Regions from separate parts of the Desulfofalx alkaliphila DSM 12257 genome, predicted to be linked through region 2. Evidence: riboswitches for the same ligand, from Rfam matches in the RefSeq annotation. Region 2 holds a riboswitch; each other region holds the start of a gene.
What was found. Region 2 has a riboswitch for molybdenum cofactor ahead of BR02_RS0101900 (hypothetical protein). Riboswitches for the same ligand answer to the same signal wherever they lie in the genome.
Positions count from the first base shown of each region.

Region 1: another riboswitch for molybdenum cofactor. It lies ahead of BR02_RS0104705 (FAD:protein FMN transferase); the one in region 2 lies ahead of BR02_RS0101900 (hypothetical protein).
Region 3: another riboswitch for molybdenum cofactor. It lies ahead of BR02_RS0111730 (stalk domain-containing protein); the one in region 2 lies ahead of BR02_RS0101900 (hypothetical protein).

Region 1 covers NZ_JONT01000007.1:11,456-18,771, forward strand. Annotated here, with positions in the region: gene BR02_RS14325 (ligand-binding sensor domain-containing protein) at 1-3,344, opposite strand, end outside; gene BR02_RS0104705 (FAD:protein FMN transferase) at 3,462-4,430, opposite strand; molybdenum cofactor riboswitch at 4,581-4,697, opposite strand; gene BR02_RS0104710 (hypothetical protein) at 4,960-5,748, opposite strand; gene BR02_RS0104715 (hypothetical protein) at 5,741-6,766, opposite strand; gene BR02_RS0104720 (hypothetical protein) at 6,803-7,316, opposite strand, start outside.
Region 2 covers NZ_JONT01000002.1:26,769-34,084, reverse strand. Annotated here, with positions in the region: gene pruA (L-glutamate gamma-semialdehyde dehydrogenase) at 1-970, opposite strand, end outside; gene nrfD (NrfD/PsrC family molybdoenzyme membrane anchor subunit) at 1,014-2,156, opposite strand; gene BR02_RS0101915 (4Fe-4S dicluster domain-containing protein) at 2,181-2,987, opposite strand; gene BR02_RS0101910 ([FeFe] hydrogenase, group A) at 3,014-4,585, opposite strand; gene BR02_RS0101905 (hypothetical protein) at 4,715-5,155, opposite strand; gene BR02_RS0101900 (hypothetical protein) at 5,166-5,609, opposite strand; molybdenum cofactor riboswitch at 5,726-5,845, opposite strand; gene BR02_RS0101895 (ABC transporter substrate-binding protein) at 5,863-6,705, opposite strand; molybdenum cofactor riboswitch at 6,872-6,988, opposite strand; gene hemL (glutamate-1-semialdehyde 2,1-aminomutase) at 7,209-7,316, opposite strand, start outside.
Region 3 covers NZ_JONT01000030.1:3,028-10,343, reverse strand. Annotated here, with positions in the region: gene BR02_RS0111765 (energy-coupling factor ABC transporter ATP-binding protein) at 1-619, shown strand, start outside; gene BR02_RS0111760 (energy-coupling factor transporter transmembrane component T family protein) at 630-1,391, shown strand; gene BR02_RS0111755 (NusG domain II-containing protein) at 1,367-1,750, shown strand; gene BR02_RS0111750 (Gx transporter family protein) at 1,810-2,319, shown strand; gene mobB (molybdopterin-guanine dinucleotide biosynthesis protein B) at 2,340-3,128, shown strand; gene BR02_RS0111740 (RIO1 family regulatory kinase/ATPase domain-containing protein) at 3,112-3,843, shown strand; gene BR02_RS0111735 (hypothetical protein) at 3,884-4,150, opposite strand; gene BR02_RS0111730 (stalk domain-containing protein) at 4,289-5,491, opposite strand; molybdenum cofactor riboswitch at 5,604-5,729, opposite strand; gene BR02_RS0111725 (alpha/beta fold hydrolase) at 5,979-6,893, shown strand; gene BR02_RS0111720 (sigma 54-interacting transcriptional regulator) at 6,882-7,316, opposite strand, start outside.

The DNA.
Region 1 (7,316 bases), on a different contig from region 2:
AATAGGCGCAAAGGGCCGAACTCGTTGTTGTTAACATAGCCCGGGCTGTTAGAATGAGGCACCAGGGGGTAGCCGTTCACGGCGTAGCCGATGATAATATCCTTGGTCTCACCCCGACTATTGACCACCCCATTCATTACCTGGCTGACATTTTGTAGTTGATTATAGCTTGGCCCATCAAAGACACGAATACTTGAGGGCACCGTTACGCCATCTGCCAGGCCAACCACATCTTTAATTAATTTCCAAAGAACGACCCCCTCAACTTCAGTTTCACCCATATAAAGATCTCGCACAATATGCTGGTCCAGAGCTTCCAGTTGCCGCAGGCTAAAGGTACGAGGCTCTTTTACCTGGCTACCTGTAACGCGCAACACCGGCTGATCGAGATACTGGGTATAGACACCGTAATCATGTTTCCAGCTGTCGCCATCGGTAGCAGTTACAATAATCTCCACCACACCGCTAACCGACTTGGCACTGTTCAGGTCTCCCGTTTCAGTCTGGCCAATGACTAGAAGGAGCGGCCCACCACTGTTTCGGGCTACATGGTCATAACCATCCGATGTATCAGAAGATACCAATGGTCTTTCGTTTTTGCCGTAAGCCAGCATCACTTTGAGGTCGTTTGCACCGGTTTCTTCGTTAATGTAATCACGTTTGGCGATTTCATCCAGAGAAAAGGTTTTGCTGGAACCGTCAGCAGTTTTAAAGGTCACCGTATCGGCCCCGCCGGTAAAGCCCACTTCCCTTCGTATAAACTCGTAAATGTCAATCCCCCGGTAAGAAGCTAACTCCTTCTCCGTATCGCTAGCCAGGCAGTACTCACCGGTAAAGATGTAGTTCTGCATGAACTCCAGTTCACCCAAAGTCACAGTATGATCTTTTCTTACGCCACTACCGCCAATGGACAAGGTGTCCGATTGATACTGATCATAGGGAGGTTCTAGGTGGGCATAAGAGTCCTTGCTTATGTTGACAGTAATGGAATCAATTGTCCGCAACCACTGGCCCGGGGTTCCTTTTTCCGTCTGCCCAAAGAGGGCCATTAGAGGTCCGTAGCGGTTCACAATAGGGTTGTCCTCATATCCCGGATCACCTTTACTTTTCACCATGGGGTAGCCATTTTTGCCAAAGGCCAACATCGGCTTGAGCCAGGTAGCCCCGGTAACCTCGTTGAAGTAGTCCTCCCGGGTGATATCAGCAAGGTTAACTGTAAGTGGGGCTTGACCGTCCGCACTGCTGGTAAATGTCACCGTGCCGGTGGTTCCGGGAAGCCCGATTTTCTCAAAGAGAAGATAATTTAAACTGACCCCCTCGTATAAGTCTGATATTTTAGCTCCGCCACTGCCCCCGGCATCATGGGTATAGTAGTACCCCTTTACCCGGGCACGCTCAGCTGTGGCCGCAGGTACTTCGGGTCCATAAATCATATTTTCGATATCACTAACGGTAAGTGTCTCCTGCTTAATGGTACCCCCGTCATCACCAATAACCGTTACAGTCAAGCTATCGTTTCCTAGCGCCTTATAGGGTTGGTACGAGTGGGTAGTATACGGAATATCTTCACCCACCACCACACGCATGGCAAACTTAACTTGGTTGGCACCATTAGTGTAGTCATAATCCAGTTTGCCAAAGACAATTCGCAACGGCCCACCGTCATTATTCAACCCGGAGTTGTATCCAGAGTCGCTGGCATGATTGACATAAGGATAGCCGTTGTAACCGTATGACACCAATACAGGGTAGCCCGTCTCCAAGGGCTCTACGCCTCTACCGTCAAAACTACCGTCCCCTAGATCAGTGGGGTCTTTTTCGTAGTAACCCCAGAGGTGATGATTTTTGATTTCTCTCACCGTCATGGGTGGAATGTTGTAGTGGTCTGCGGCAATAAAATGCACAGGAGTGCTTTCGTCGATGTCAGGATCGAGCCCGGACTTTATCAGCAGGTCCCAAAGGGGCACACCTTTGTAAGTGTTGTAGTACCAGTAGTAATAACTGTTAGAGAGACTGTACTCTTTCTCCACGTGTAACTCGGTCATGGCCTCTAGATCAGCCACGGTATAGTTTACTTCCTTACCCAGACCACTGCCGCTTAAAGTAAAGACATACTGCATAAACTTAGGATCATCATAGGGAGGATTATCAGTATGTTCATAACCCGGCCGTTCAGTCTCCTCAACGTAGATATAGGCTACATTGGAGAAGGTGGGAGGGTCACCGGCATCCCCGTGATACACCAATTTAAAACAACCACCATCGTTATATTTTTCTGGAATGTAGCCTGCATAGTCAGTATAGACCAGAGGTACTTCGTTAACCCCGTAGGCTACAATCATCTTCCTGGCTTCATCCCTGACCTGCTCTAGGGTATACTCGGCAATGGTCTTACGTTGGTAGTCCTTAAAAACAATATTGCCTATGTCGCTGCGCAGTTTAACGAAATTATCTAGGATATAAGAAACCTTTATGCCCTCGTAGCTGTTCTCAAGCACCTGGTCACCAATTCTCTCGGTGTATGTGTCTCGATAGAGCCCAGCGTTAGTCTCTTCAATCTGAACCAGAGACAGTGCACGGTAAGAAGTCACACCGGGACCTTCCACAGTGAAGGTGGCACCGGTAATCGCATCAATGTTGTATGGTGCACCCGAATAGCTGATATGCTTATAGGGACTGTCAGCAAAGTCGTTGTCCCCAGGCGGAGGGTCGTCAGCAGGGCGTTCCTCCCCAACCACGATACGAACTACATTACTGACAAAGTCGCTATGGTTCTGATCGTGGATATTCCCCTTTTGCTGTCCTAAATACAACCGAGGGGCACCATTGTCAGTAGAAAGTTCAAGGTCTGCATAGGTAACTGGTGGACTAAGACTGTCTTGGGATGAAGTAAACAGTTCAACACTGTAGAATCCCAGTGTGGGCATTACACTTTGCTCACTGTCAATTCCAAAATCAGGGTATGTGTATAAATCCAGCAAATTACTAACTGATCTTGTACTACTGAAATTATCAGACGCAATGAACTTAACTAGATAATCTTGGTCAGTCTTAAGGTTGCCTACCCCTATCAACTCAAACAGATCATACCCTCTTACTTTCTGGATTCGATGGGTACCAAAAGAGTTATTCGAAGAATAAATTCGTTCAACCATCTGGTAGTTGTCCCAATCAGAAGCATATATCATAACATCCTGCTCTAGGCCTGTCCCAGTGATAATCAAATCCGGTGCGGCGGCTAATGCCTCTTTAGTCTGCTGTGGAACAAAACCGATTAAAGTTGATAAGAGAAATCCAATCAATACAAAAATACTAAGTTTCTTAAATAACTTGTTTTTTTTCACCGTTCTCCTCCCAACCTTTCTTTATTAACCTTGGGTTTTGATGAATTAAATAGTGACAATTCCGACATTTAAATAGCTAGTTAGATTAAAATTTTAAAAACTAACCCTCCTCAATAATTATCTGGCAATAGGATGATATTCGCCTTTTCCTGTGAATACTAATTGATTAGATAATTTGTCCGTATATAGCAATTGCTTGTCCGGAGTTATAATAATTAACTCTGTATTTTCCACTTCTTTGGCAATATTAACCCCATCCTCCGGACCCAGTACAAAGATGGCTGTAGATAAAATATCTGCATCGGTTGCTGAATCATTTACAACAGTAGCTTGTATTACATCTCTAGCTTGTTGGCCGGTGGACGGATCTAAAATATGATGGTATCGTACACCTCCTTGAATAAAGTATCTTTGATAGTCACCGGAGGTTACCACTGCCTTATCCTTGACAGATATTATGGCAATTATTCCGTTACCGCGAGGGTCTTGTACCCCCACCTGCCAAAGGGATCCATCAGGTTTAGTGCCCAAGGCGTAGATATTTCCTCCGGCATTAATCAAGGCATGCTCTATTCCGTTATTTATGAGAGCCATTACCGCCCGATCTGTGGCATAGCCTTTAGCAACCCCACCTAAATCCAGGCCCATACCCGGCTCGGTTAAAATAACAGTATCATTTAAACAATCAATTTCTATTTTCCTGTAATCCACTTGGTCTAAGGCTTTGTCGAGCTCATCTTGGCTTGGAATACGCCAATTACTACCAAAACCCCACAAGTCCATTATCGGAGCAATAGAAACATCAAAGGCACCGTCAGATATTTCAGAAAAATACTTTGAGCGCTCTAGCATATTTATTGTATGATCACTAACCTGCACAGGGCCAATACCGGCACTTTGATTAATTTTGTTAACATCACTTAAGTCTGATTGATCATCTGTAAACCTGTCAGCTAACTTATTAATCTGCTCAAAGGCAGTAAACGCATCTTGCAATGCTTTACTCCCCTGCTGCTCATTTTCAGAAAAAACAGTGATCTGTATTAAGGTGTCCATAATAAATTTTTCATCGCTAAACTCCTGCAATTGAGTAGAATTTGATCCACAGCCCATACAACAAAGCATAGTAAGCAGGATTAAAAAACTATATAATACACAACGCCAGCATTGCAATTAATAATACACCTCCGAAAAAGCAAATGGCTTGCTTTTCCCGCAAGGAAAACCAAGCCATTTAATAACGCTACACAAATTCCTTTCCAAACGGGAGGCATAAACGTTTCCACTTATACCCGGCGGTTAGGTCCCATAGCAGCATAGCCTTAGGTTGCTAACTCGGAATTTAATACTATTTGCTTTTGTTAAAATATACTATCAACTACATAACAACTAAGTCAACATAATGTATACACCTTATTCCGACAATTATTTTAGTATTGTCGGAATTAATCTATTATTTTTCCCGATTTTAAATAATAAGTTTTTTAATGTTTGGATTTTAAGTTATTTGTAGATTGAAAATATATTATGCTTTAAATGCACATCATTGGTCGTAATACTACATAAACTAAAACCCCCTAAAAGTTAGGGGGTGCTATAACAACTTTATAAGCATTTAACAATTAGCTACTTCAACTTCCCTTCCATTAATAAAGATTCTTCCTTGTTCATCAGAGCGAATTTCTAAAATCTCATCTCTATAATTAATATTAATATACATGTCAACGGCGCTGTTTAAATTTGTATTTTCAGCTCTTTCTTTTAGCCTTTCCAAATTATTTTGTGCTTCTTCAATTCCATTCATTTTCACCTTTCCTGTTTCATCAGCCTCAATGCCTATGGTTTCACCGTTTTGTTTTAGGGTTACCAATATCCTGAACGGATCCAGGGAGGCAGTCCCTCCGGTACTTCTAATATCTTTACATACCGTTATCGTATCATTTGGTTTATTATCATTGTTATTGGCCTCTAACTGTGTGGATGTAGACCCGCCAAGATCATTATTGTTTGTATTACCGGAAGAACATTCCCCGTTTTGCTTATTAAAATTATCCTGTTCATTACTTTGTCGCGCCACTGCTTGGGAACCTTCAAAAAAGGCTAACGCCAGGGCAGCACATTGGCAGATCCTTTGCTCTTGATTTGTTGTTTGGTTTTGGTTGATCTCGGCATTTGCATTTTGATTTACTTGATTGCCTAAGTAGCAAATACCATTTATATTTTCAGCATTTAAAACAGCCTTTTGATAATTTGCATTTTCTTGAATTGAATTTTGTACTGCCCTTGCATTTCCTCCGGCGGCTGAAATTGCAACTGCAGCTAATTGGTTACTGTAATTAAATTGATCAACACTTTGCTCCTGTGAACTCTCCCCATTGACCCCATGGTTAATAGTATTAGTCATCCTTGTTTCCCCCTTTTTTACTGTGATCGGAAGAAGGGGAAGTTTCATGGATACTTTTTTGCAGAACAATATCTAATTTATGCCCATTTAAATATACCTCACCATTTTTGTGTACCTTTACTTTTAAATTTTGTGTACCTTTAACAATATCCACAATTATCATAGTGTCCGGTTCTGCCCCTGCCTGTGCCCTTTTAGTAAATTTACAGTGATCATTGTTTTGTTTTTGTATGTTATCCTTATCCGCCGACACAGAAGCATTTTGTAAATTGTTATTCATTTGAACAGTTGTCTGAAATACTGTTGCTTCTCCCCCACCGATGGATATTGCCACTGAGTTACTTTGCTGACTAACATTTTGTTGAGAGACATTTTGACTTTGATTAATATCTTCATTAGTATCATTGCTGCTTTCCGGACAGCAAGGGTTAGAATCTGCAATTACAGCCCTTACCTCTGCCTGTTGACTATTTATGTTGCTTTGTTCAGATATCTGCAGCGCTTCAGCCACAGACCCTTCTCCTATTGCAACTGCAAGAGCCAAATTCTGCTCAGCAATGTTTAACTGATTAACCTCTTGATTTTGATTTGCTATGGCTTGGGCTTGTTGATTAACCACAGTATTACAATATCTTAAATAATATGACATTGGCGGGCCGGCTATTTTCTTATAGCCGTCATTAATATATACAGTAGTGTCACAGGGATCTATGCCCTGCAGTGTGTCCTTACATAACGGTGTCCTGGGGTGAAACAATTTAACCCTTTTAATGTGACCATCGGTCATAATTAATAGTTTGCTATCATCATTTAGCCGAAACAATGCATTCTTGCTTTTCAAAGCCTCTGTCTTGCCGGTGCCATCCTTAATTTTTACAGGTATACCAAAAACTTTCCATTTATTATTTTCAGAATCATACACCGCTATACAGTCATTTTTCCATTGGATTTTCGCATTGCCCGGAGTGCGATAACACATATTCTTATTGATGTCAGTAATTTTATAAGCTTTAGACATTCTATATCCCACCTTTTTAGTATACAAATGGTGGTGCTATATTGCTGCTACCTTATTGTCATTCACAAATATCTCCCCATTTTTATTCAACTCTACCTTTACCATGTCCAATTCATTTTCTGTGGTAATTAAAATCTTATTTTCCCTTGCATTGGTATGTGTTTTTAAACTTTTTACTTTTGAACTAACCTTCCGGCTTTCATTTAAAATATTTACCCCATTTCTATCTGCTTGTATCTGTATTGTTTGCCTATCTTCGCTTATGGTAACCACTAACCTAATCCCATTAATAGCTATAACTGCTTCACTGTTAACTATACGTCTACTTTCATTTTTCTTTCCGTTTGATTTTAACTTTCGCTTTGTATCGTCTACTATGCTGTTTACTATTGGGCTTTTACAACTATCACCTAAGACATTTTCCGCTTCTGAAATTCCTACTTGAGAATCAGAGTTGGTTTGTTCACTTTGCTGCATAACGGTGGCTGTAGAGCCCACGCCACTGGCTGTTGCCCTTGCTTCTTCCTGGCCGTTATCATTTTGTTGTGAC
Region 2 (7,316 bases):
AGCAAGCTGAACACTTTTGCCCCTGGAAGCCAAAGGCCGATGCAACAATGGCAGTGGCCGCTGCGTTTAAATCTGCTGAACTGTCCACAAGAATAGCATCTTTACCGCCCATTTCCAAGGCCACCCGCTTAATAGCCCGTTGACCCTTTACGTATTTGGCAGCCAATTCATTTATTCTTAGGCCCACCTCTTTTGAGCCGGTGAAATTAACAAAGCTAATTTGTGGGCTGCTAACTAGGAAATCACCTATGGCACCGCCGCTGCCGGGCAAGAAGTTTACCACCCCGTCGGGCACCCCTGCTTCTTTAAGTATTTCTACAAATTTAGCTGCAATGACCGGTGTATTGCTGGCAGGTTTCAGCACCACAGTGTTACCCGCAACTATGGCGGCCGCTGTCATACCCGCCATAATGGCAAAGGGAAAATTCCAAGGTGGAATTACTACACCGACACCCAACGGCAGATACACCAGTTCATTATCTTCACCGTCAATCCTCACCAGCGGCTGGGTTTCTGCCAATCGGCACATTTCTCGGCCATAGAATTCCAGAAAGTCGATGGCTTCGGCTGTATCTGCATCGGCCTCTGCCCAATTCTTTCCTGATTCTAAAACTAACCAGCTTGATAATTGATATTTTCTTTCCCTCATTATGGCCGCTGCTTTAAAAAGACATGCCGCCCTTTCTTTGGGATTAACCCTGGCCCAGCTGTCAAAGGCCTTTTCCGCAGCGTCAATGGCAACTTGTGCTTGCTCAATTGAAGCCTTGGATGCATAGCCCACCACCTGCTCTTGAGATGAGGGGTTAATAGATACTATTTTCTCATCGGTATAGGTGGATTCACCGCCAATGACCAGTGGGTAATGCTGACCCAGTTGCCCTTGTGCCTCCTCCAATGCTTCCTTAAAATTTGCTACCACTTTAGCGTCATTAAAGTTTAATAATGGTTCGTTTGTAAAGTTTTTTAACATTATGTCACCCCGTGTTGTTATTATTTTATGCTATATTTAATTGTTACTGTGCTACTTTATGTTGTTCTTCCTGGTGGTCTAATATTCTGAAGTTATCACAGATGAAACAGTAAGCCAGAGCACCGCCTGCCACCAGACCAACGGTGACCAATATTTCTATTGCAGAAGGAATGTACCCTGCACCACTATAACCTATCATACCAACAATTACAACATTCATCCGGTTAATAATTACACCCAAGGCCACCAATGCACCGGCGGTAATCAGACCTGCCCTGGTCTTACCCCAGGGGATGAAGAAAATAATTATCGGTATAATTACGCCAAGGCCCATTTCTATTAGAAACATCGTTGACTCCAGTCCACCGGCAAATACATATTGCATGGCGTCCCGGGCGAATAAGTCCCATATTTTTAGAATTAGATACATGAGCATGACGGTAACACCAATTCTTTGTAAGCTGCGGATAATCTTAACATCTACCCAGTGCTTCCATGCTCTGCCCGCAAGGGAGGTCTCCACCGTTACCATGGCCGGGCCCACAAAAAATGACGACATTAAGAAGAACAGGCCGATATAGGGTGACCACCACAGGGGATGCAGTTTACCCACCTGGGTTAAGTACAGGGCACCCAGTGAAGATTGGTGTAAGGTGGGCAAAAGCACACCGACTATTAGCAGAAAGGGCATGGCCTTAGCAAATAATCTGTGCCAAGACTTGGCAACCTTCTCTGTACCAATTTCACCGAATTCTAACACCTGTACGGTGGTATACAGTGACACACACCAGAACACTTCAAAGAGCACTGAGTGGTAACCCCATGACACAAAGGGACGCCAGAAGTTGAACCACTGACCGATATCCAAGAACAAACCGATCATTACCAACAAATAACCCAAGAGGGAAGTGAGCATGGCACTGCGGGCAATAACGTTAAACTTTTCAATATGCAAAATATGTGCTATCAGCGCCACACTGTAGCCGCCGCCGGCCAAGGCAACACCTGTTAATACGTCAAACCCAATCCACAAGCCCCAGGGCCAGTGGTCATTAAGATTGGTGGTGGCCCCTAAGCCCACAACCAAACGATACACCGCCAAAGCCGCCGCCACTCCCGCCAAAATAAGCAGCAAAAATCTTATTGGCGTCATTCTAAATACCCATTTGGAAGATTGAGCTTCCATCCTTTTACCTCCTTTACTTAACCGTTACATTGGTACATCTTTCTTGTCCTTACCGGCAACTTCTTTGCGCCGTTTAGTGTAAACGTACATTGCCGAAAGGAGGCCGCCCCAGGCAACAATCACAGGAGGGGTATATTTCAAAAACTCATGACTGTATTCCTGTATCGGCCTGGTTGTAACATCGGTACGGAATCCCAATTTTTCAAAGGGTATGTCAGATATATAAAGCCAATTGGTACCGCCCGCCTCATGTTCCCCATAGATGTGTTTTATATATTTGTCATCACTTTCTATGGTCTTTCTGGCCATTGCCAACAGTTCATCCCGATCGCCATAAGTCATCACATTGGTGGGACACACACCCACACAGGCCGGAGCTTCACCCTTATCTACCCTGCTTGAGCACATTTGGCACTTGGTAACCAGCGGGAAGGATTTATCCCATTGAAACTTAGGAACATCAAAGGGACAGGCCAGCATACAATAACGGCAGCCAACACAAAGATGCGGGTAATAAACGACGGGGCCGTTTTCCGTACGCTGAAATGCTCTGGAAAAACAAGCAGATTCACATGCCGGATGCTGACAGTGCAGGCACTGGTTTTTCACAAAGCGATATACCGGCTCATTATCTTTCTCCAAAGCAAAGAATTTAACTGCCGTCCAGTTTTTGTCGCTCAATTTAGCATCCGGGCCTTGGTCGGGAACCTCATCATCGTGCCCTAAGTCGTTCCACAATTTACAGGCCAATGAACAACTGCCGCAACCAACGCATTTTGTTAAGTCTACCAACACGCCCTTACCCGGCGTGTCAAATTTAACATATGCCATTAGATTTCACCTCCAACCCTTTTAGGTTAACTTAATTTTTCCAAGGGTAACGCTTTAAGATAACTTCCCCTTCCGGTATACTCGGTGTGCAGCAGATCGTAGGCCAAGGGACTAAGAGGTTCTTTCAGGAAGCTTTTGTAGAGTTCAAGTACTTCTTTGTTTTCATGGCTTTCTCTCAGTTCATAGGAATCATCCTTTTTATAGAGCATATCCAGGCGTGCTTGACGCACTGCATCGGAAGGCGGCAGTGAAGTACGCGGTTGCCCGCCTCCTGATATACAACCGCCCGGGCAGCACATAAACTCAATAAAGTGATATGGGGATTCACCCCGACGAACCGCTTCCAGTATGGGCCGAGCGTTACCTAGACCATGAATAACCGCCACACGCAAGGTGCCAAAGCCCGGAATATCCAACTCAGCCTCCTTTACACCCTCCAAGCCGCGAACCGGGGTCAAATTAAAGAGAATTGGCGCTGATTGCCCCCCGGAGATGACAAAATATGCTGTGCGGGCCGCTGCCTCCATAACTCCTCCGGTGGCACCGAATATCAAACCTGCCCCGGAACCTTCACCCATTAAGGAATCATACTTTTCCTCAGGCAATGAAGGAAGGTCAATGCCTTTGGCCTTAATCATTCTGGCCAGTTCCCTGGTAGTTAGCACCACATCAACGTCTCTAATTTCTTCATCCAGACCCCAGTAGGTTTGGGCATCGTTAAATTCAGGCCGGGATGCTTCAAACTTTTTAGCAGTGCAGGGCATTATTGATACCGATACGATATTTTTGGGGTCTACATTATTTTTTTCAGCAAAATAGGTCTTTGCCAGTGCACCAAACATTTGCTGCGGTGACTTGGCAGTTGACAGATGAGGAATTAAGTCTGGGTAGTAGTATTCACAAAACTTAACCCAACCGGGACTGCACGATGTAAATTGTGGTAGGGGATATTTGTTGGGGTCTTTTTTACCGGTGGCCCTTGCTATTAACTCCATGCCTTCTTCCATAATTGTCAGATCAGCGGTAAAGTTTGTATCAAATACTTTATCAAAACCCAAGGCCTTTAATGCTGCAACCTGCTGTCCTTCAACCCATGAACCCGGGGGCAAACCGAATTCCTCACCAAGGGCCACCCTGGTGGCCGGAGCCGTTTGCACAATAACGATCTTATCGGGGTCTTGCAAGGCATCAAAAACCTTTTGGGTTTCATCCCTTTCTGTGATGGCAGCAGTGGGACACCACAGAGAACACTGGCCGCAGTTGACACAGATTACGTCATTTTTTACCGGAAGCTCATAGTATCCAAAAACCGACTGAACCCTTTGACACACCTCTAAACATTGCCCACACAGAATACACTTCTTGTCATCCCTACTCAGCGACGGACTGAAGGGATCCAATGGAACCCGCCCCCGCACCTGTGTCGGCCATGTACCGGCCGCCTGGTACTGCTGGGGCAGCCATCCACCTCCGCCGGCAGATTCTTTGGAACCACAGCCGGCTAAAGCGGTAGCTGTGGCACCGACCAGGCCCAGTGTTCCCATCATTTTAAGGAAACCGCGCCTGGTCACTTCTTTTTCATGTGCCTTTTTTTCCATATACTTACCCCCTTTACTTTAGCGTTTTTAGCGCTAAATATAATAAAAATCTATACTTCGGGCTGGAAGTAAACCTCCTGACCATTATTTTAAAAAGATACCCCGAGGGGGGCTCAGGGCAGGAAAAATTTATATGGCAGGCTTAAGATATTCTTCGCATGTTTGTGCGAGGATAATTTCAAGTTCTTTATCCTCCCCAAAATAACGGGCGAAGAAGATCTCCTCACCATCATTTTCATGCTTACAGTGCTCTACAAAAAGCAAATCTTCTTTCAAAATACCAAAGCTCAATATTAATAGATTAACGGCAACAGAAGTTTTTAAATTATTCGGCATGATTCTCTGCCGCAGCATACGTAAATAAAAGTATAAGGCACAGCCCTTAACCAATTGATTGAGGTATATATCCTTGTTTTGGCAGGCGTTTACTTGCTTAGTAACGCTGTAGATATAATATAGCATTTCTAAAAATATCTCTCGGGTTCGTTTTGGAGTAATCTTACAAATCTCCTTACCGATATTTATAACCAGTTTTTGATTATTAAAGGGTTCTTTTAGCAAAACATTCATAGTAATCACCCTAATGTAAATACTTAGATACTGTATTATTTGAACTGTTGTAACTGCTGGATATTACATGTTCGTTTGAGGTCTTAAGCAGCCTGTAATTCTCATCCTTGTCTTGAACCACATATATTCCGGGCCGTGGGTACACCGGCTCGTGCAGGTATTTTTTCAGCAATATATTAATTATCTGTTGACGCCTTTCATCCACTGACACAGTTGGCGGGTAGTAAAAGGAAACGGTCATATTTCCTCTGCAGGTGCCGTATTCTTGCCTAATTAGCATCCCCTTATCAGCCAACAGGGAAAACTCAAGGTACATATCAAAGACCCGATCTTTAAACCCGCCCAGTGTTTCCGCAAGGTCATGTAACTGTTTTTCTTCCGCACCATAATGCCCCACAACATCCCCCACAGGAAAAGAAACCAACAGCCGGTATCGCCCCTTCAAACTAAACACCTCTTTCCTTATATAACAAAAACAGTCTGGCAGTACCCTTTAAAAAGCAGACACTGACCAGACTGTTTTGTGCATCACAAAATGAAGGCATCAACAACTGTAGCCTTTCTACAAGATTGTCCGGAAAACGCTCTCCTTTCCAAAGGGGGAGGCTAACGGGTTTCCCTGTTAACCCTATCGGCTATAACACCATGGCTTATTGCTGTAGGCGTTATTGCTCGGAGAACTTAGTATTTAGTTTTAGATTAAACTGTTATTGGCCTAACAATTCCTCTACAGTGGTATGGGCATCCGGGAAGAACAAGGGCTGACCATACTGGTCTACACCAAATTCTTTAATAACATCCTGGGTGGCAGGGTCAATCATAAATTCTACAAAGGCCTTTGCCCCAGGTCCATTGACTTTTTCAAATTTTTCGGGGTTAACTTGCATAACGTGGTAAATGTTTAGCAACACAGCGTCGCCTTCCAGCAGTATTTCTGACTCAAGGTTTTGCTGATGTGCCAGGTAGGTGGCCCGGTCGGTAAGGGTGTAGCCTTCCTTTTCGTTAGCCACTGCTAAGGTTTTACCCATGCCGCTTCCTGTTTCCACATACCAATCTCCGGCAGGTTCAATACCGGCATCTTTCCAAAGGGCCAGCTCTTGCTTATGGGTGCCGGAATCGTCACCCCTGGATACAAATACGCTTCCGGTCTCTGCTATTTTAGCTAAGGCTTCCTTGGCAGTTGCCAGCTCTTTAATGCCTGCAGGATCAGCAGGTGGCCCAACTATTACAAAGTCGTTGTGCATAACCAGCTGGTAGTTAACTACTGCTCCGGAATCCACCAATTCTTTCTCTGCCGCCATGGCGTGGGTTAGCAGCACATCTGCTTCACCCTTTTCACCCATACTCAATGCCTGGCCGGTACCAACAGCAACGGTCTTAATGTTGTAACCGGTTTGCTCCTCAAACATTGGTTCCAGCACATCTAACAAACCGCTGTCCTGGGTGCTGGTGGTGGTGGCCAGTATTACGTCTTTAATTTCCGGCTCTGCACTTTGTTGATCGTTATCGGCAGGTTCCTGACTCTGACAACCCATTAGGGCTAAGCCCATTACCAGGGCCAGTAATAATACTAGAAAACGTTTCAATTATAATTCCTCCTGTCTTATTACTATTTAATAAGGGGCACCTGTAGAACAATTCTTATACGCAAGGTATAAGTTTGAAAATAAAAAACCAAACTCCGCTGTAGATAGGCAAAGTTTGGCATTATTAGCTAAGCTGAACAATCACTCTCCTTTCCACACCGGGAGGCACACACGTTTCCATATGTACCCTAACGGTCTGAAAACCATGGCCCACTGTAGGTTAACAGACTCGGAGGCTATATTGATTTTTGCTGATAATATAAATCTCGTACTAACTCTATAGTGTATTCTAGCTTTATGCAAAAAATCCTTTTTTATAGTAAAGATTTTTTTCTCCTTTTCTGAAGCTAAGGTTATAGTTACCTATAGATCTTTATGGTATCTACCTTCATTAAAGGGTTTTAAATTTATCCGGTCATTTCTACCGCAGCATGCAATGGGGCCCATGCGTACAGCATTGTTCTGCTTTACAATTTCTTAAAGGCCTTACGGGCGGCCTCGATGGTGAAGTCGATGTCTTCATCACTGTGTGCCACCGACATGAAGGCTGCCTCAAATTGAGACGGTGCCAGGTA
Region 3 (7,316 bases), on a different contig from region 2:
ACAGAAAAAACTCTTACTTAATAATATCAATTTAAACATTGACAAAAGGGGAATCACCGTTTTAACAGGAGCTAACGGCAGTGGCAAAACTACTATATCCAAATTAATGGTAGGAGTACTGGAGCCGACAAGTGGTTATATCACATTAAATGGGCAAAGGATTTCTACAATGACCTTGGCCCAAATAGGTCGCATTGTGGGGTATGTTTTTCAAAACCCGGACAGGCAATTCTTTTGCCCAACGGTGGCAGAGGAAATTGGATTTGGCCTACAGAACCAAGGTTTGCCAGACCATCAAGTGCAGCGCTTGGTTAATGAAAATTTATCTTACTTTGAACTGGAACACCTTGCTCAAAGCTTTCCCACACAATTAAGTATGGGGGAAAAAAGGCGCTTGGCCATTGCAGCAACTTTAGCTTTGGAGCCGGAATTAATAATCCTAGATGAACCCACCACTGGATTAGATGCCTATCGTAAGCAGTTATTAGGGAACTGTTTAGAAAAAATACTTGCTACAGGGCGAGGTGTATTTATGGTTAGCCATGATAAAAGTTTTATTAACAAGTATGCTACACGCATAATTAGCCTCGAAAGGGGCCGGTTAACAGAACAATTGTAGAGGTGTTAGAGTGAAAAACCTTGACCCCAGGGCAAAAATAGTTGTGGTGTTATGTTTGTCTACCCTGGCTCTTTATTATAATTCACCAGGCCCATTGCTTATATTGTTGATTATTACATTATTGTTGCTGCAAATATATAAAACTAACTATCTTGGTATAATATACAGATTTCGCCGCCTGATGCCGGTATTATTGTTACTCCTTATTGTGCAAAGTGTTTTTACGAGCCATGGCGAGGCGCTGATTATCTTAGGAGAGGTAAATATTCTTACCACAGGTGGAATATTTACCACCCTGTGTGTTTTATTAAGGATGCTAATATTGTTGGGTTCGGCTATGATTGTTGCAACCAGTAACTCTAGGGAATATGTGCTGGCCTTGGTGCAATTAAAAATTCCATATGAGATAGCATTCATGGTTTTGGTGGCCATACGTTTTTTGCCAATATTTGTTCAAGAGGCTAAAGACACAATGGTTGCTATCCAATTACGCGGTGTTGATATACAGAAGGTAGGCTGGGGTAAAAAAATAAAGGTTTTTACTTACATTTTTACTCCCTTAATTAGAAATGTAATGATCAAAGCTAATCAACTGGCTATTGTTATGGAGGCAAGGGGATTTAGAGTTTACCCACAGCGTACCTACTTGCATGTACTGAAATATAATTTATTGGATTACACAGTAACAATAGTATCTATAGGTCTGACCTTGGCCGCACTAACTCTGTCGATTGTTGGTGAAAACATATGGATAATGTTAATAAATACATAACTGTAGGTCTTTTATTGCTAGCTATCGCCAGTATTATAGCTATTTATGTAATACAAGACCAACCAAAATTGGATGGTAATTTATCCTTGGAGATTTACAAGGATGGTGACTTATACCAAGAAGTAGATTTGTCTGTTTCTCAAAACAGCCAAATTACCATCACCGGTGGAGAAGGAAACTTCAACGTAGTAGAAATAAAAGATGGATTAGTCAGGGTTAAAGAAGCAGATTGTCCAAATCAAGTGTGCGTAAAAACAGGTTGGCTGAGTATGCCCGGTCAAACAGCCTTTTGTGCGCCAAATCGGTTAAAGATTACCATAAAGGGCAAATCAAATGAAGTTGACGCGTTAACATACTAATCACTGGCTTCCGGTGGGCACACCCACTATTTTGTAAAAATATTAAGGGGTGTTAGAAGTTGAATACAAAGCGTCTGGTGCTAATTTCACTTTTTGTAGCTCTGGCTATGGCCCTAAATATCTTTGAGCGTGCCATTTATATACCCTCACATCCAGGAGTGAAATTGGGTTTAGCTAACGTGATTACATTATTATCAATATTATTATTGGGATGGAAAGACGCCTTTTATGTGGTGTTTATTAGGTGTACCTTGGGGGCATTGCTATTTGGCAATCCAATCAGTTTTTTGTTTAGTATTACAGGGGGGCTGCTTAGCGCCTTAGTGATGGTTTTATTGTGGGAGTTATTAACAAAATATGTTAGCATTGTCAACATTAGTATGGTTGGGGCAGTAACCCATAATATCGGACAGCTATTGGTGGCTAGCCTGATAATGCAGGATTTCTCTGTTTACACATTGTTGCCAATATTAATGATTTCAGCATTAATAACCGGTTATGTTGTTGGCTTGATTACCAATCATGTATATAAATCTTTGGTCAACAGGAATATAACTGCGTATGGTTAGTATTTAAAAGGCTTCTAATGTTGATTAAGGAAGTGATTTTTTTGAAAGTCTTCTCGGTTTTTGGAGTTACCCAATCCGGTAAAACCACAACTGTTGAAAAAATTATTAACGAACTCTGTAAAAGGGGTTATCGGGTTGGCTCAATTAAAAATATTCACTTTGAAGGATTTGCACTGGATACTGTTGGTACTAATACCTGGCGGCATAAGCAAGCTGGGGCTGAAATGGTAGTGGCTAGGGGTTTGATGGAAACAGATGTGTTAATTCCTCAAAAACTACCCTTAGAAAAAATACTAACATTTTTTGACCATGATTATGTGGTTATGGAAGGGATTTCCAATACACTTGTCCCGAAAATTCTATGTGTCAAGAATGAAAAAGAAATTGAGGAGCGCAAAAATGATTTGGTAATTGCTTTATCCGGACGTATATCTAATGTAAAAACCACTTATAAGGGTATTCCGGTTTTTAACGCCCTATTAGATGCTGAGAGACTAGTGGATTTTATTGAGGATAAAATGAACCATTATTTACCATTTATCAATGAGATTGAGCATTGTCAAAAATGTGGTAGCAGCTGCCGAACATTAGCATCTCAAATATTAAAGGGTAAAGCAAAGAGCTCAGAATGCATGGTTAGCAATGAAGTTACTGTTAAACTTGGCAGTCAGGAAATATCTTTAGATTACTTTCAACAATTAAATATTAAACGCAGATTAGAAAAGGTATTTTCCCAATTAGACAGTTATGACCCAGATCGTGATATTACTATTAAAATAAGGAAGACGAAAAATGGAATGGCAGTCTAGGCTGGAAGAGTTATTAAGAGTAAGAATTTTAAATTACCATCGAAAATTCAGTTTTAGAAATAGAGTTTTTTTAGTGGATACAATAAACAGAGAAACAGTGAAGTCTAAATATATAATTAAGGAATATGTCAATGGAAAAGCCGATCAAGAGACTGCCATAATATGTAACCTAAGACAAAAGGGTCTTTTGGTGCCCCGAATAATTTGGAGCAACAGCAGAGTAATTATTATGGAGTATATAGAAGGAATCCTTTTGACAGATTTATTGACAAATCCCAAGACAATCCACCAATCTTGGGTTAATAGCCTTGCTAAGTGGCTCTATCATTTACACAGTACTGAGAGGCAAGGTGAATATTGTTTTTGCAAATCAGACTTAAACCTGCGTAATTTTATATTTACCGGAGATAATTTTTACGGTATTGATTTTGAAGATATATGTATTACTCACCCTGAAAGGGATTTAGGCGGTATTAGCTCATTCATATTAACTAATGATCCTATGTTTGCCCAGTGGAAATTCAAAGTCTGTTCGTCATTGGTTAAGGCTTATGTAAATGTTGCTAATACTCAATTAGATTATCGACTAATAGAATATTATTTATTGGAAGAGTTAAAGGCAACTGCATCACGAAGGGAAAAACAGCGTGATTACTTGCTAAATAAAATAAAGGAGTTAAACCTTAAAGGCAATTTAATAGTTTTCAATAATTAAACAAACCATCATTAATAATAGATGGTTTGTTTATATGGAATCAATTTTCGGGTGCGTCTCTGTAGGTGGAGTGTTGTGAATTATACTCATTTATACTTTCATATTTATTAAGTAAACCCTTATTATATTTAGCCACCTGATTTCTAATTACAGCAATATGTTTTTCCTCTGCTTTTGCAAGATCAGAAAAAAGTGCTGCCATATCTTGGTTATCACTGTCTTGGGATTCCCTCATATAACGAACGTATTGAATAAGTGCCTGTTCCTTTTGGTGTAGAGCCTCTTGTAAATGGCTAAGCGTATGCATGCCAATCCCTCTTTTCTTTAATTTTTTTAATAAGTTTACCCGATATGTTGTTTAGTATTCTTTTTATATTTGATTATCAACTTAAAAAACGCGCCCCTTCAAGCGGGGCGCGTTTAAAATGGTATCGCATCGTCATTATTACTCTTTATGGGCGTGCCAACGGTCAGAATTGGGGAAGAAAAGTGACTCGCCGTAGACATCCTTCTTGAAGTTTTCAATTACCGTTTGCGCTTCTATAGAGGTTGCATAATCCACGAACTGCATCACTAGATCATACTTAACCTGCGGGAATTTTTCCGGGTTCACCGGGATTAGGGTAATGAAATTTAGCAGTGATTCGTGTTTCTCCACCAGAACATCTAAGCTGATCTCATCCTTTAGAACAAGGTAGGTGGCCCGATCCATGAAGGTATAGGCCTGTTGTTCATCGGTGTAACGCAGGGTGGCGCTATTTCCTTGGGGACCTCCCTCCCAGACTACGTACCAATCGCCCTGGGGTTCCAGTTCTGCGGCTTTCCAAAGTTCCATCTCACCGACGTGGGTGCCGGAACGGTCGCCACGGCTGATAAACAACGACTCTGTTTCCATAATTCGATTCAAGGCTTCTGAAGGGGTCAGTCCCCTAATTCCTGCGGTGTCAGACTTTGGACCAACGATGACAAAGTCGTTATACATCAGGGGGATGCGCTCGGTGCCATAACCTTCGGCAACAAACTGTTCCTCAAGGGCCCGGGCATGCACCTGCACCAGGTCAAAATCCCCGGTTTTGGACATTTCTAGGGCTTTGCCTGTACCTGCGCCCACAAATTCCACTTTAATGCCTGTTTTTTCCTCAAAGAGATTGGTCAAGGTGCCTACAATTCCGGCGTCAATGGGTCCGATAGTGCTTGCCATTCGAATGAATGGTCCCGCACTTATATAAACAGTTCGCTCGGCTTCGTTCCACTCTACGTCCTTATCCAAAGCCTCACTGACAAAGCGCAGCGGCACTAATAAGCGCTGGTTTTTCAGCATGGCCGGCGCATCAAGCTGCACATTTTTTTCGTTTACAGTGGCTTGGTTGCTGTCCACAGGCATGGTAATAACGGATTTTCCCAGCGTAACAGTGGCCGCTTGGGCGTCCTTATCCCAGTTAACTTTAGCACCTAAGGCCTCACTAACAAACCGTATAGGAACGTAAGTTCTGTTTGTATCGGTGTCAATAAAGGCCCCTTGATCCGGAAACAATACCGACTCGTCGTTAACAACCACATTTACATCAGACTGTCCGGCATAGGCTGCTGCCGCACCAATGGAAATAAACAGTAATAAAGCCAAGATAATAGATAATTGTCTTCTCATAAAGTTACCCTCCTTATAATTTTTCTACAGGATTGTGCAATGATAACTTGTCATAAACCCCCTTTCAAATAAAAAAGATCCGGGTGACTGAAAGTAAGCCAACCGGATCTAAATTGACCTGATGAAGGCTCCTTTCCACAATGGGAGGCCTACCTGTTTCCAGGTAAACCCTGTCGGCCCGATAACCGTGGATGTGACGTATCTTTTAGGTTGAAGGGGCTCGGAGCATTATTCTATTAGAATCAAAAAATAGTAAGAATCCATAGTGATATTGTCCACAAAAAATATTCGCCTTTGCCCCAGATAATTCCTGCTAGAATCTCAAATAAATTACTTAGGTATTTTCTACCATAGAAATGGAGGTATATGAAAAAACTCGATGTCTTTTGGAAAGTATGATATTTTATAGATATCTATTCTTGCACTTTGTGAGTGCCGATTTGCCAGGCAATGTATGGTCAAGGTTGGACAGTGGGAGGGTGAGGGTTTGAAACCGGAGGGCTTTGATTTTCATTCAAATTTTATTGAAATAGCCGGGTATAAAATGCACTACTTGGATGAGGGCAGTGGAGGGGTTCTGATAATGCTGCATGGTAACCCAACCTGGGGTTACCTTTACCGTAATTTTATCCCGGAACTGAGTAAAGAGTATCGCTGTATAGTGCCTGACTTTTTAGGTTTTGGCTATTCAGACAAGCCCGCCGGTGAGGATTACAGTTTACAGGCCCAATCACAACGACTTGCACAATTTATTGAAAAGATGGAGTTAAATGAAATAACTTTAGTTGTGCATGATATTGGCGGAATTGTCGGTCTGGCATGGGCTGCGGAACACAAGCACTTGGTCAAGGGGCTTGTTATTTTAAATAACAGTGGTTCGGTACCGGAAGTTTGGGGAAAAAGCCCTTATCTGCCTCCCTGGTCTTACATAGTTCTTTGGCCGTTACGAATCCCAGTAATAGGTGAAGTGATGGTAGAGAATCTAAATATCTTACATAGGCTTGTGATGCCCTTAGCTTTTTCCAGAAGGGATGTTTTCACCAAAAAAATCCGCCGGGGATTTGGGTATCCTTATAGGTGCAAGGCTGATCGAAAGGCCCAGCTAAGTACTATTAGGCAAATTCCAATCCTTAAATCAGACCCTATTTATAGAATGCTGCTGAAGACCGGACAAATGCTTAATGGCTGGCAAGTACCTGCCCAAATTATCTGGGGACTAAAGGACCCATCTTCACCACCGAGGATTATTAAGGTATTGGAACGACTTTTACCAAACCACCGACCGTCTGTGGTACTTCCCCAGGCAGGACATTTTCTTACTGAGGAACAGCCTGAAGTTGTACTGGATAAAATCAAAGAATTTCTAAAAACAATTGATAATAGCCCCAATTTAAACACATAGGAACAACAAAATAATAAAACAGTATGCCAGACTAAACCCAAAGGCAGTGCCACCAACCCATCGGTGCTTTAGTTGAGGGAAAACTCTAAATAGGCAATACAATGTTAATAGCAGTCCTACAATCATAAGAAGGGACTGGGTAAAGTTACAGGCACTGACGGTAAGCAGGTACGGAGCTTGGCTGGCAAATACTAACTGAATAAATATGGAGTTTAATTCATCAAATTTGGCTCCTAACTGATAAGAGACATGGGAGGCAGTTAACAGCGGCACAAAAGCCAAAGACATTCTCAGGTAGGGGGTAAAATTCTTACTGGAAATATGCTTTCTTAGAAATACAACAACCACTGCTAACAGTAGAGAAAATAGCAGCCAGTAAAAAAGGTTAAATAGCAGTTTCCAGTGGTCGGGATAAAGGTTTTT